DNA from 3 places in the Kurthia populi genome. Region 1 is predicted to be linked to each of the others. Evidence: riboswitches for the same ligand, from Rfam matches in the RefSeq annotation. Region 1 holds a riboswitch; each other region holds the start of a gene.
What was found. Region 1 has a riboswitch for S-adenosylmethionine ahead of ACFSY7_RS16885 (methionine ABC transporter ATP-binding protein). Riboswitches for the same ligand answer to the same signal wherever they lie in the genome.
Positions count from the first base shown of each region.

Region 2: linked by a shared signal. The riboswitch ahead of ACFSY7_RS16320 (bifunctional homocysteine S-methyltransferase/methylenetetrahydrofolate reductase) and the one ahead of ACFSY7_RS16885 (methionine ABC transporter ATP-binding protein) in region 1 are both predicted to bind S-adenosylmethionine.
Region 3: linked by a shared signal. The riboswitch ahead of metA (homoserine O-acetyltransferase MetA) and the one ahead of ACFSY7_RS16885 (methionine ABC transporter ATP-binding protein) in region 1 are both predicted to bind S-adenosylmethionine.

Region 1 is NZ_JBHUOR010000135.1:24,349-28,641, reverse strand. Features, by position in the region: gene ACFSY7_RS16895 (MetQ/NlpA family ABC transporter substrate-binding protein) at 1-378, opposite strand, end outside; gene ACFSY7_RS16890 (methionine ABC transporter permease) at 391-1,053, opposite strand; gene ACFSY7_RS16885 (methionine ABC transporter ATP-binding protein) at 1,043-2,068, opposite strand; SAM riboswitch class I at 2,164-2,269, opposite strand; gene ACFSY7_RS16880 (YitT family protein) at 2,582-3,454, shown strand; gene ACFSY7_RS16875 (5-methylcytosine restriction system specificity protein McrC) at 3,490-4,293, opposite strand, start outside.
Region 2 is NZ_JBHUOR010000133.1:18,689-22,981, reverse strand. Features, by position in the region: gene metH (methionine synthase) at 1-25, opposite strand, end outside; gene ACFSY7_RS16320 (bifunctional homocysteine S-methyltransferase/methylenetetrahydrofolate reductase) at 6-1,865, opposite strand; SAM riboswitch class I at 1,951-2,052, opposite strand; gene ACFSY7_RS16315 (class A sortase) at 2,221-2,931, opposite strand; gene hemG (protoporphyrinogen oxidase) at 2,990-4,293, opposite strand, start outside.
Region 3 is NZ_JBHUOR010000143.1:43,182-47,474, forward strand. Features, by position in the region: gene ACFSY7_RS19875 (patatin-like phospholipase family protein) at 1-691, opposite strand, end outside; gene metA (homoserine O-acetyltransferase MetA) at 860-1,807, opposite strand; SAM riboswitch class I at 1,877-1,982, opposite strand; gene ACFSY7_RS19885 (sigma-54 interaction domain-containing protein) at 2,049-3,668, opposite strand; gene ACFSY7_RS19890 (amino acid permease) at 3,779-4,293, opposite strand, start outside.

The DNA.
Region 1 (4,293 bases):
GCCTTTTTTAATGTCTTTTACATCTTTTAATTTTTCTGAGTACAAGCCAAGTGGTGCAAATACGGTTGATGCTAATGGTACTAGGTCATTGCCACTTTCTTTTACATAAGAAGAAAGGAATGATACGTGCTGGAATGCATTAATGTCGATATCCTTATGTGCTAATGCATTGTTTGGTAATGTGTAATCTTCAAATTCAACAAATTCAATATGGATGCCTTCTTTTTCTAATTTTTCTTCTAGTAATGGCCACTGCATGCCATCTGAGCCACTAATACCGATTTTCACGGTCTTATCTGCAGCGTCATCTGATTTCCCACACGCTGCTAATACAACGACAAGTAATGCTGTTACTAATACATATCCTAATTTTTTCATCTCTTAATCCCCTTATCTTCTTAAAATTTTCTTCGATACCGTATTTCCAAGCCACTGCGCTAATTGTACAAGCACAATCAAGATAACGACCGTTACAATCATGACACTCGTATCAAAGCGCTGATAGCCGTATGTAATGGCAATATGTCCAAGACCTCCGCCGCCTACTGTGCCGGCAACTGCTGAGAAGTCTATCAAACCAACCGTCACAAAGGTTAAGCCTAACACTAATGGTCCAAGTGCTTCTGGAATTAAGACAGTGAACACAATTTGCCAAGAGCTCGCACCCATTGCCTTCGCTGCTTCAATAACACCTGGGTCGATACTAATTAAGTTATTTTCGACAACACGCGCAATGCTAAAGGCTGCCGCAATGGTCATCGGAAAAATCGCCGCTGTCGTGCCAATCGTCGTTCCCATCACGATACGCGTTAATGGTGATAGCGCCACAAGGAAAATAATAAATGGAATGGGGCGAATAATATTAACGAGAATATTTAAAATGGTAAAGACGACGTTGCTTTCCATAATATTATTTTCGCGTGTCACATAAAGTAGTAACCCAATTACAATGCCGATAATAGCGCCAAAAATTAATGTTAGTAGCACCATGTAAATCGTTTGACCTGTCGCTTCTAAAATACGCGGCCAAAATAATGCCCAATCAACTTTCATGCACAACCACCTCCTCCATCTCTACGATTTGCTGTAATTCCGAAATAGCTTTTTTTATCGCTCGTTCATCGCCCTCAAAGGAAACAAGTAGATTGCCAAACATCTGCTGTTGCAATTCTCGGACCGTACCATAAAGAATATTGAAATAAACGCCGTATTTTTGCGTAATCTCCGATAATAATGGCGTATGTGTCGTCGAGCCTTTAAATAACACACGATATAAATGATTGCCGCCATTTTCCCGCCATTCTTTTAAAATTGCCTCAGACGGTCTATCCTGATTCACCGACTGAATAAAGCGCTGTGTCGTTGGATGCTGCGGGTTTGTAAATACGTCATACACATCCCCCGATTCAATCACAAAACCGTTTTCCATGACTGCCACACGATTACAAATTTCTTGGATGACATTCATTTCATGTGTAATTAATAACACTGTAATACCAAGCTCTGCATTGACGCGTTTTAACAGCTTTAAAATATCCGCTGTTGTTTCCGGATCAAGTGCCGATGTTGCCTCATCACAAATGAGAATGTCCGGGTTATTTGCTAGTGCTCGTGCAATACCAACACGCTGTTTTTGACCACCAGACAATTGCTCCGGATAATCCTTTGCCTTCTCTGATAAGCCGACAAAGGATAACAGCTCTTTTGTACGACGCTCAATTTCCTTTTTTGGCACTTTTTCAAGCTTCATTGGGTAGGCAATATTGCCAGCAACCGTGCGTGAGGTCATCAAATTAAAATTTTGAAAAATCATACCGATATTGCGACGTAGACCACGTAATTCTTTAGGTGAAAGCTTCATTAAATCGGTATCATGCACCTTGACTGTACCTACTGTTGGCTTTTCTAATAAGTTCACCATGCGTAGTAGCGTGCTTTTTCCCGCACCACTAAAGCCGATGACGCCAAAAATATCTCCTTTTTCAATTTTCAATGATACATTTTGCACCGCTTTCACTTCACGACTTTTCACTTTAAATATTTTTGAAACATCTGAAAATTCAATCATTTAAGCATCTACCTTCTCCCTCTTAGACGTAAGTTACATCAAAAAAACCTTTCGCTTCTCGAAATAAAAGAGAAACGAAAGGTGTTAAAATCGTACTCTTATCTTCCAAGTGAAACTACTTGCAGGATTTGGCACATTACTTTTTAAAAAGCTGTTGCCGAGATTTCACCGGGCCTGTCCCTCCATCTCTCTTGATAAGAACTATGTAATTATTGTTTGTTTTGATTGGTTTCATCATAAACCCTAGTAAATTACTTGTCAATAAATTTACTGAAAAAATATTTTTTTCTGAAAATAAGAAAATTATAGTCGTTAAAAAGAAAACGATTTCATTTTTTTACTGAAAATAGACAATTACTCACTGAAATAACGTAAAACTCGTATTTATATCCTTGTCATTCAGTAGACTTTTAAAAAAAATCGTGAAAAAAATACTTATAATTATACATTTGAGTCTAATTTTTTATAAAATAATAATAGAACAACAATTTGTAGCAAAGTGAAGGAGATTCTATGGCAGAAGGAAAAACAAAAAAGAAGAGTTTTAAGAAAACACTATTTAAAGGATTAATGGTTATTATCGGGGCTTTGATTGCGGCCTATGGACTAGAAGCAATCCTAATTCCAAATAGCGTATCCGATGGTGGCGTTACAGGTATTAGTATCGTACTATCACAATTATTCGGCTTACCGCTTGGCACGTTAATCGCAATTATTAATATTCCTTTTATTTGGCTAGGCTATAAGCAGATTGGTAAAAGTTTTGCACTCTATTCAATTTTAGGGATCGCAACGTTAGCAATCGGAACAATTATACTCCACCATGTCGATACAATTATTGAAGGGGACACGTTATTAATTACCGTTGTCGGTGGTATCATTTTAGGTTTTGGTATGGGTCTTGCACTACGTAACGGTGGTGCACTAGATGGTATTGATATGCTCGCAGTATTATTAGCGCGCAAGCTACCATTTGGTACGAGTGATTTAATTTTATTTTTAAATATGTTTGTCTTCATTCTCGTATCAACAGTATTCGGTCTTGAAGGTGCGATTCTTTCTGGTCTAGCATACTTCATCGCCTCAAAAGTAATTCATATCGTTGAAGAAGGTCTGAGCGGCTCGAAAACATATAAAGTCATTACGAAGGACCCTGATTTACTTGTCGAAACGATTCGCGATCGTCTTGGTCGTAGTTCGACATTGTCAGAGGTCTATGGTGGCTATTCAAATGAAATGTTCAAAGAAGTAACATGCGTCATTAACCGTATGGAAGATACAAAAATGAAATCAATTATTTTTGAAACAGACCCAAATGCCTTCGTTACTGTGTATGACACAGCCGAAGTTAAGGGCGGGAATTTCAAGAAAAAAGATATTCACTAAGACGAAAGAGGAATTGCAAATGCAATTCCTCTTTTTTAAATGCGTTCAATTAATTGCATTAAACGCGTATGAATGACAGACCAATGCACATTTAAATCGACGGTTGCGACGGTTAACGGATAGCCATTTAACTCGACAACTAAATCAACTGGTTCGTCGACCTGCGGATATAACAGCATACCCGCCATCATGGGCCGAGATTCAGCATTCTCTAAATAACTATAGAGCTGATACAGATTTTGCGCATGTACGCGCTCTGCTCCGTAACGCGTCGTCATGAGCGTATGCTCGTAATATTTCGTATCAATAATGATTTTTCGCGCCTCATTCGTCAAACAAATATCCGTCTGCATTTTTGGAATGAGTGAACGGTCTCCCTTTACAACACGCCCAACATGCCAATCTATATATTCACGTGACACCTGATAGTCATGTAGATGCTGCTTATAAAAATTACGGACAAACTGCTCAAATAGCTCATGCATACGATGCGTCTTTTCAAAATCAATAAAGCGCAGTCGCCCGTCTACCTCATCAATCATCGTATATAAATGAATCATGCGGCAAATATCTAGCAGCATGCGGTCATTTTGATTTTGACGATGAAATGTTAAATTCTCAAAATGCTGCGCTGTGACACGAATGGGTGTGATTTCTTGAAAATAGCGCAGCTGACGCGTTAATTTTGTTGTCGTTTGCCGCGTCAATGAGCCGTCATGAATTAATTTCACTAATGTTGCCCGTATAATTTGATTATGCAAAATATCGACTGAAAAGTGGTCTACCTCACTCACAACACGAGGCTTATGGCCAAGACGCATCGTTTCACGCATTAAAAT
Region 2 (4,293 bases), on a different contig from region 1:
GGTCCTCAATGCGTTGTTTCGACATTTACTTGTTCCCCCTCAGTTTGTGCATCTAGCTGCTTAATATAATCAATTAACTCAACGGTCATGTCATAGCGCATGAACGGTGTAATTAAATAAATTCCTTTAAATAGTGGTGCGGCGACGTCGATTAACTCCTTTGCAATCTTAAGTCCCTCTGCACGTGCACGCTGTTTATCCTCTTCGCAGTCACGCATACGCGTAAGTACATCTTCGGATAACTTAATGCCCGGTACTTCATTGTGTAAAAATTCTGAGTTACGTAGACTTGTCAGTGGCATGATACCTAAGAAAATAGGCTCTTCAATATGTTTTGTTGCCTCGTACACCTCAATGATTTTTTCCTTCGTATACACCGGCTGTGAAATAAAGTAATCTGCACCGGCTGCGATTTTTTTCTCAAGTCGTGGTACAGCGCGCGCCACATTTCGTACATTGGGATTGAAGGCGCCTGCGACAGAGAAGTTCGCCTTTTTACGAAGCGGCTTTCCTGAGAATGAAATGCCCTCATTTAATTTTTTAATTAGCTCAAGTAGCTCGATGCTTGAAACATCATACACACTCGTTGCCCCTGGGAAGTCTCCTACCTTTGTTGGGTCCCCTGTCACCGCTAAAATGTCCGTAATTCCTAGCGCATCAAGGCCCATTAAATGCGATTGCAGACCGATTAGGTTACGGTCACGACATGTAATATGTGCCAGTGCGCGAACATTCTTTTCATATTTCAAACGAGCACCCATCGCCATATTACTGACGCGAGGTGAAGCAAGCGAGTTATCCGCCATCGTCACCGCATCTGCACCGGCATCTTGTAAAATACGTGCACCATCAACGAACGCATCCGTTTCTAAATGACGTGGCGTATCAAGCTCGACGATAATCGTACGCTGTTTTTTCGCCTGTACATGCAGTGGTTCATGTGCAGCTTCATCTGCATCTTTAATAATTAATGACTTTTTCTTTTCGACAATTTTTGCTTTAATCGGTGGAAGATCTGCTAAACGTTTTTTCACCTCGGCAATATGCGCCGGTGTCGTCCCACAGCAACCGCCGATTAGACGCACGCCCTCGTCACGTAATAGTACTGCTGCGCGGCCGAAATAATCTGCCTCTGATTCATAAACAACTTTACCGTCCTCAACGTCTAATAAGCTCGCATTTGGATAGGCTGATAAGAAGGCTGTCTCTGGCAGCTCTACGTTTTCAAACGCTTGGATGGTATGATGCGGACCTAGACGACAGTTCACGCCAACGATATTGGCACCAAGGGATTCAAGTGTATGAAGTGCTTCATTTAATGAGACACCGTTTTGTAGAACACCCGGCTCATGCATCGATACTTGTGCAATGATTGGTAGCGCTGTGTGTGCACGTAGTAATTTCACTAATGCTGATAGCTCTTCAAAGTCGTAAAATGTTTCAAGTAATAAGCCATCGACGCCGCCTTCGATTAAAATTGTTGCCTGCGTATGCAGTGCTTCTAAAATTTCTTCTAGTGTTTCATCCGTTTTGCGAATTCCTCGAATGCCACCGATTGTCCCAAGTACATACTGACCACCTGGCGCTGCAGCTCGTTTTGCAATCGCAACTGCACCTTCGTTAATCGCTACAACTTGGTCCTCGATACCATAGCGAGCTAATTTAATCGCATTGGCTGTATATGTATTCGTTTGAATAATATCTGCACCTGATTCGATATAACGCTTATGAATATCCTCGATAATTTCTGGCTTTGACACATTTAATTCCTCATAGCAGTAGTCAATCCCATATGAATAAAGCAACGTGCCCATCGCACCGTCCGCTGTTAATACTTTCGTTTTTAAATCGTTCAGCAATCCCATCTATGAACTTCCCTTCTATTTATCAATCTCCCCAATAAAAAAACCCTCTTACTCGTTAGAATAAGAAGGGATATATGCATAGTCCTTCTTATCTTTTAAGGTTATTACCTTCTGGAATTAGCACCTGACCTTTCGGCTGGTTGCTGAAGCTTCGTCGGGCCAGTCCCTCTGCTTCTCTTGATAAGAAATTGATTTAATTTTTAGAATATTATATGAATAATACATCTTAGATGAAAGAACGTCAATAGCTCTGTCTTTTTTTCATGATTTTCATGCAAAATTAGAAAGACAATGCAATGATGCATTCCATTCAATCAAAAAAAAGAAACCACCGACAACGATGATTTCTCTGTCATTATTTTTCTTCTTTAAAGGCTTCTTTTGGTGCCTCGTCAATATTCATTGCACGTATAAACTTCGCATGTGTAATTTGACGCTTCGTACCATTAAAGCTACATGTTACGAGTGTTAATTCTTTTTTATTTTTATGGTCATTAATGACTTCGACTTGTGACGCTTCAACATTATAAATTTTATCGATTTCATAAATATATACTTTATCATAATCCGTCACATATACTTTCATACCTGTTTTCGCTAATGTTAGTGGACTAAATAAAGAGCGCTCATTACGCACATTATGGCCGGCCAGTGCATAGTTTCCTGTCCCCATTGGCATCTCTTCCTTCATTGTGCCTGCGCCAATAGCTAAATTCTTATTCGAAATACCATATAAAATCGGTAGCTGCATGTTTACATCTGGCACACTCACCATACCGATTGAATCAGGTTTTTTCGAATCCATTTGTGCCTTCAATACTTCGCCGAGGCTAATGTCTTTTACTTGCTCAAAATCAAATGTGACATCTTCTGATTCCTTTGCCTTTGCGATGCTATCATCGTAATTTTTGCCCGCTTTATTTTGCAATGTTGAGTCCGTCATATGGTTGACTATAAAGCCCATAATCGGCTTATTAAATACGAGAATTAACCCTGCGATTAATAATAGTACACCTATAATGGTCAACCATTTATTACCACCTTTTTTAGCTGTATGCTCCGCCATTATTTTACTTCCTTTCATCGACGATTCGTTATGTTGTTAATACCTGTTTTGGAACGAATTAAACCGTCGTAAGTTGCGCTGCAATGCGAGTCGCAATCTCTTTACCGTTCGCGATGCATAACCCGATGCCCACACCATAATACGAGCAGCCTGCCAGTGTAATAGTTGGATAATAGCTCTGCATTTGTTGCTCTAGATTTTTCACAGCGGCCGCGTGCTCTAAATTATACACGGGCATTTGCTGTGTCCATTTCGATACTTTAATTGTCAACGGCTGCTCCTCAATATTAAGGGATGTCGCAACATCCTTCATCGCAAGCTGTGCTAACTCTTCTTCTGTGAGCTTGATTAACTCCGCAAATTTCGGATTCGTTTTTTTATAAAAGACACGCAGTAGTAGCTTGCCGTCTTTTGATGTATTTGGCCATTTTGCGCTTGTCCATGTGCAGGCATCACAGTTTACGGCGTCGCTATTTGCTACAATAAAACCAGTGCCCTCTGCTGGTAGGACGTCATTGCCGACTTCATAACCTAAATATACGGTAATAATCGAGCTCGTTTTAAAGGCATCAAAGGCAGGTGTTAAACGTTCATCACCTAGCGCTTCCTGTGCCATGCGATGTGGTGTCGCTAATACGACATGGTCTGCTTCAATCGCCTCATGATGGTCAAAATGAACGATGGTTTTCTCATTCACTGTTTCAAGCTTCGTTACAGCCGTATTTTTTAAAAACTCGACTGTCGTTAACAGCTCTTCAAAGCGCTCAAACAATTCACGTAAGCCATTTTTAAATGATAAGAACTTATTATGTGATAGACTGATAAACTTGTCTTTATTCGCCGCATAGCCTTTTAAAATACTACCATACTGGTTTTTATAATCGATTAAATAGGGGATTGTAGATGCTAATGTTAATGAATACAGATCACCTGAATAAATACCCGATAATACAGGGGCAATCTGCTTTTTCACGAGCTCTTCACCAAAGAAATATTCAAGGAATTCGCCAATAGATGAATCCTTTGTAAATTGCTCATTTGGTAATGTTAAATCATTTAGAGCAGCTCGCTTACCCGCTTCAGAAATAAGGGTGCTTTGTTGTAGTGCTTCCTTATTCATCGGGATGCCATACATGCTCTCAAGTGGGATAGCATGTAGCTCATTTTGGGTATAAATATAAGAGACGCCTGTGCCATTATAAACGACGCGATCTTCTAGCCCTAATTCTTCGATTAAAGGCATGACACTTTTATGACGTGCCACAATGGAATCTGCGCCAAGCTCCATGACAAAGCCGTTTTCCTCATGCGTCGCCATTTTACCGCCAAGCTGTGCCTCTTTTTCAACTAATACAAGACGTA
Region 3 (4,293 bases), on a different contig from region 1:
GCTCACATTTTGCAACCGTTTCATTGTAGCGATCCACACGTTCTAGCATGACATCGACTAGCTTCGGATATTTTTTACGCATTAGCTGCATTGCTGCTTTTGTTTGGCGGTCCATCGTTTTGTAATAACCTTTTGGACGCGTTAAGACGATAACATGCTTCTCATATCCCTCATCAATGGCATGTTGCACTGGAATCGGGTCTGCTAATCCACCGTCATAATACGGCACGCCATTTAATTTAATTTCCGGAAACATGACCGGAATCGCACAAGTAGCACGCAACAACTGACTATCAGTATCCATCGTCTGTACGTCCATAAATTCTACTTCACCAGTATTAGCATTTGTCACGCCCGCAAGCGCTGTGCCTTCGTAGCTACGGAATGTTTGCCAATCAAATAATTCAAGCTGATTTGGCAACACATTCCAACCAAAGTCTAACCCAAATAATGAGCGTTCTGTTAAGAAGTTTCGCATACCTACATAACGCTTATCATGTCGATACTCCGTAAAGACGCGCATCGTACGCTCAGGCTGCTTTGAAATATAGGAGCATAAATTAATTGCCCCCGCTGAAATCCCAATAATATAGGGCATCATAATCTCTTCGCGTAATAAGGCATCCAGTACACCGCTTGTATAAATGGTGCGGAATGTACCCCCTTCTAAAATCAAACTCGTTTCGTTCACTGTCGCCACTTCCCTTATTTTTCTGCCTATTTATCGTACACTAAATGTGAAAAACTGTCATATTGTTTTCGTATAAATATGCTTTTCATTTTTGTCCATCAAAAAACACTTCCAAAGCTTGCTCCTTGAAAGTGTCTTTTTCTGTTCTCTTTTTAGTTTTTCATCTATTTATAAACAGGAAGACGTTAGCGAATGATTTTCTCCTTTGTCTACCCAATCATATGGCGTTTCTTGGTATACATAGTAATTTAACCAGTTTGAAAATAATAAATGCGTATGTGAACGCCATGTATTACGCGGTTTTTTCGTTGGGTCATCTTCAGGGAAATAATGTTTTGGTAGTTCTGGATTTAAGCCCCGTGCGACATCGCGCTCATACTCTAATGCTAGCGTATCCGCATCATATTCTAAATGCCCGGTCACGAGCACATGACGTTCATCTTTTGAAATCATTAAAAAAGCACCTGCTTCATCTGATTCGGATAATAATTCAATGTCTGGATGATTTTTTACCGCTTCCGTTGATATCGATGTATTACGCGAGTGCGGTGCTGGGTAAATGTCGTCAAAGCCACGAATTAGTTTCACAGTGCTATCATATACTTCATGGTCAAAAATACCAGAGCACTTCGTTTCAAGTGGGTATTTTCCAATGCCATAATAATGATACAGTGCTGCTTGTGCGCCCCAACAAATATGCATCGTTGACGTCACATGCTCCTGTGCCCAGTCCAAAATTTCTTTATGCTCCTCCCAGAAATCGACCTCATCAAACTCAAATAATTCAATGGGTGCACCGGTGATGATCATGCCATCATACCGATCTTTTTTGATTTCATGAAATGTTGAATAAAATGTTTCTAAATGTGATTTTGACACATTTTTTGACTCATGTGTTGCGGTATTTAAGAACGTGACATTCACTTGTAGTGGTGTATTTCCTAATAAACGTAACAGCTGTAATTCTGTTTTTTCTTTTTCAGGCATTAAGTTGAAAATTAAAATATTTAATGGACGAATATTTTGGCTCTTTGAGCGCTCCTCCTCCATAACGAAAATCTTCTCTTCTTTTAATCGTTCTGTTGCCGGTAAATATTGTGGAATGTTAATTGGCATGTTCCTGAACCCCCTCAAATTCGTAAAAAAAGCCCTTCTTAATAAAAATAAGAAGGGCAATTTATCCGTTTCTTATCTTCCAAGTACAAAACTTGTAGGAGTTAGCACCTTTCTACTAGTGTAGAGGTTGCTGAAGCGTCGTCGGGCCTTTTCCCTCGGCTTCTCTTGATAAGACTATGCAGTTTCAGTTATCATAGCAAAATTCCAAATACTTTGCAAACTTTTCTGAAAAAATAGAATATTATTCATAGGATACTTGTTTTTCGAGCTGGTATTTTTGAATCTTACGCACAAGTGTCGACTGATTACAGCCTAATGCCTTCGCTGTTTGACGAATGCTAGGGTATTGTCCGAGCGCCTCTTTAATCACTTTTCGCTCAAAGGCATCCACTTGATTTTTTAGTGTCTGATTCTGATCATAAATAGGCGTTTGTGTAAACGTATCATCGACTAACGGCACTGGATTATGCTGTTGATACTCCGGCTTTTGAAATTCTCGCTGAATGTATTGCAGGGTAATGGTCGACTGCTGCGTTAATAAACTAACGCGTTCAATAAAATTTTTCAGCTGACGAATATTTCCCGGCCAATAATACTGCGTAAGACGGTCGACTGCTGCTTCCTCAATCGTACGCTCAATGCTATATTTCTCCATTACTAAATGTAAAAATCGGTATGCAAGCGGTGCAATATCCTCCTTACGTTCACGCAGTGGTGGAATACGTAGCGGAATAATATTTAAACGATAAAATAAATCCTCGCGAAATTCACCGCGCTGCACCATATCATATAAATTACGATTCGTTGCGGTAATGATCCGCACATCCACTGGAATCGGTTTAATCCCTCCTACACGGGTGATTTCTGATTCTTGTAATACGCGTAGTAGCTTTACTTGTAGCGATAATGGCATCTCGCCAATTTCATCGAGGAAAAGTGTACCTCCAGAGGCAAGTTCAAAAAGACCAGGTTTCCCTGTTTTATTCGCCCCAGTAAACGCACCACCCATATAGCCAAAAAGCTCCGACTCTAATAAATTTTCTGGAATAGCACCGCAATTGACCGTAATCATCGGTTTTTGTGCACGGTGACTTCGCTGATGAATTAATTTCGTTAATTCTTCCTTACCTGCACCTGATTCCCCCGAAATAAGTACCGTCGAATCGACGTTGGCAATGCGTGTGGCTTTTTCAATCACTTGGCGCATCGCTTTAGAAACAGCAATCAAGCTCGTTGAAGATTGTTGCTTTAATGCTTCAAGTTGTTCCTTATACTGTGCACTCTGTGACTCTAAGCGTTCAATCGTGCGCTCCATGTCACGTAGTTCAGTCATTTCACGTGAATTGGCGACAACATATTCCACATTGCCCGCCTCATCAAAAATCGGTAGCGCCGTTACTAATACGACATGTCCATTGGCGAATGTTTGCACGATGTCTTCCCGCTTTTTCGATTTTAGCACTTTCATGGTCACCGACTCATTCATAATGCCGCGTTCAACAAATTCCATCACTGGTAAATAGCGTGCATCGACCTCAAACATCTTGCGATCGGCTTCATTTTGAAAAACGATAATGCCATCTGAATTACAGATTGTCAATCCATCACTAACCGAGTTCAACACATGTTCGATAAATTGCCACGATGTCGTCATCTCTTTATCGTGAATAATAAATAAATACGATGCTTCAAGTTCAATAATATGTACAAAGCAATGTTCTAAATCCAAATAGGTTTGTTGTTCTATACGGAATTGTTCAATAATCTCTGCATATTGCTGCGGTGGCTGCTCACTATTACTAGAAATCCACTGAAACTGGTGATCGGTCAAAATATACGTAATCAATTGTTTTAATTCCATCGACAATCCCCTCCGAAGCCTAGCTTAACATGAACATTGTGGAAAAAAAAGCACTTGTCCGCATGAAAAAACAGGAATCCCCCAGTAGGAATTCCTGCTATTTCCATAAGCTATTCTACATCTGCATTTCGTGTAGCACTTGCAGTCGTAAGCGTTGTTTTCTTCAGGCGCTCACGTAGGAAGAAGCTACCAACGACGAAAATAACGAGTATCGTACTCATATAAAACTGGGCCTGCAAAGATGAAATGAACATCTGACAAAGATACACACCCGCAAGCATCGCAATCGTGACATACGTTAAATACGGGAATAGCCACATTTTAATCGCGAGTGGCTCTCTTTTGGTTTTTTCATACTGTTTACGGAAACGAATATGTGCGACAGCAATAAAAATATACACGATAATCATTAAGGCACCAACTGCATTACCTAAGAAGTAGAAAATAACATCTGGCGAAATAAAGTAAAGAATGGCACAAAAGTATGCGACAACCGTACTGCCAATGATTGCAAATGTTGGTGCACTGCTTTTCTTCGATAGCTTCATAAAAATCGCTGGTGCATCACCTTTTTCAGCCATACCAAGTAGCATACGTGAACTTGTGAAAATCGCAGAGTTCATTA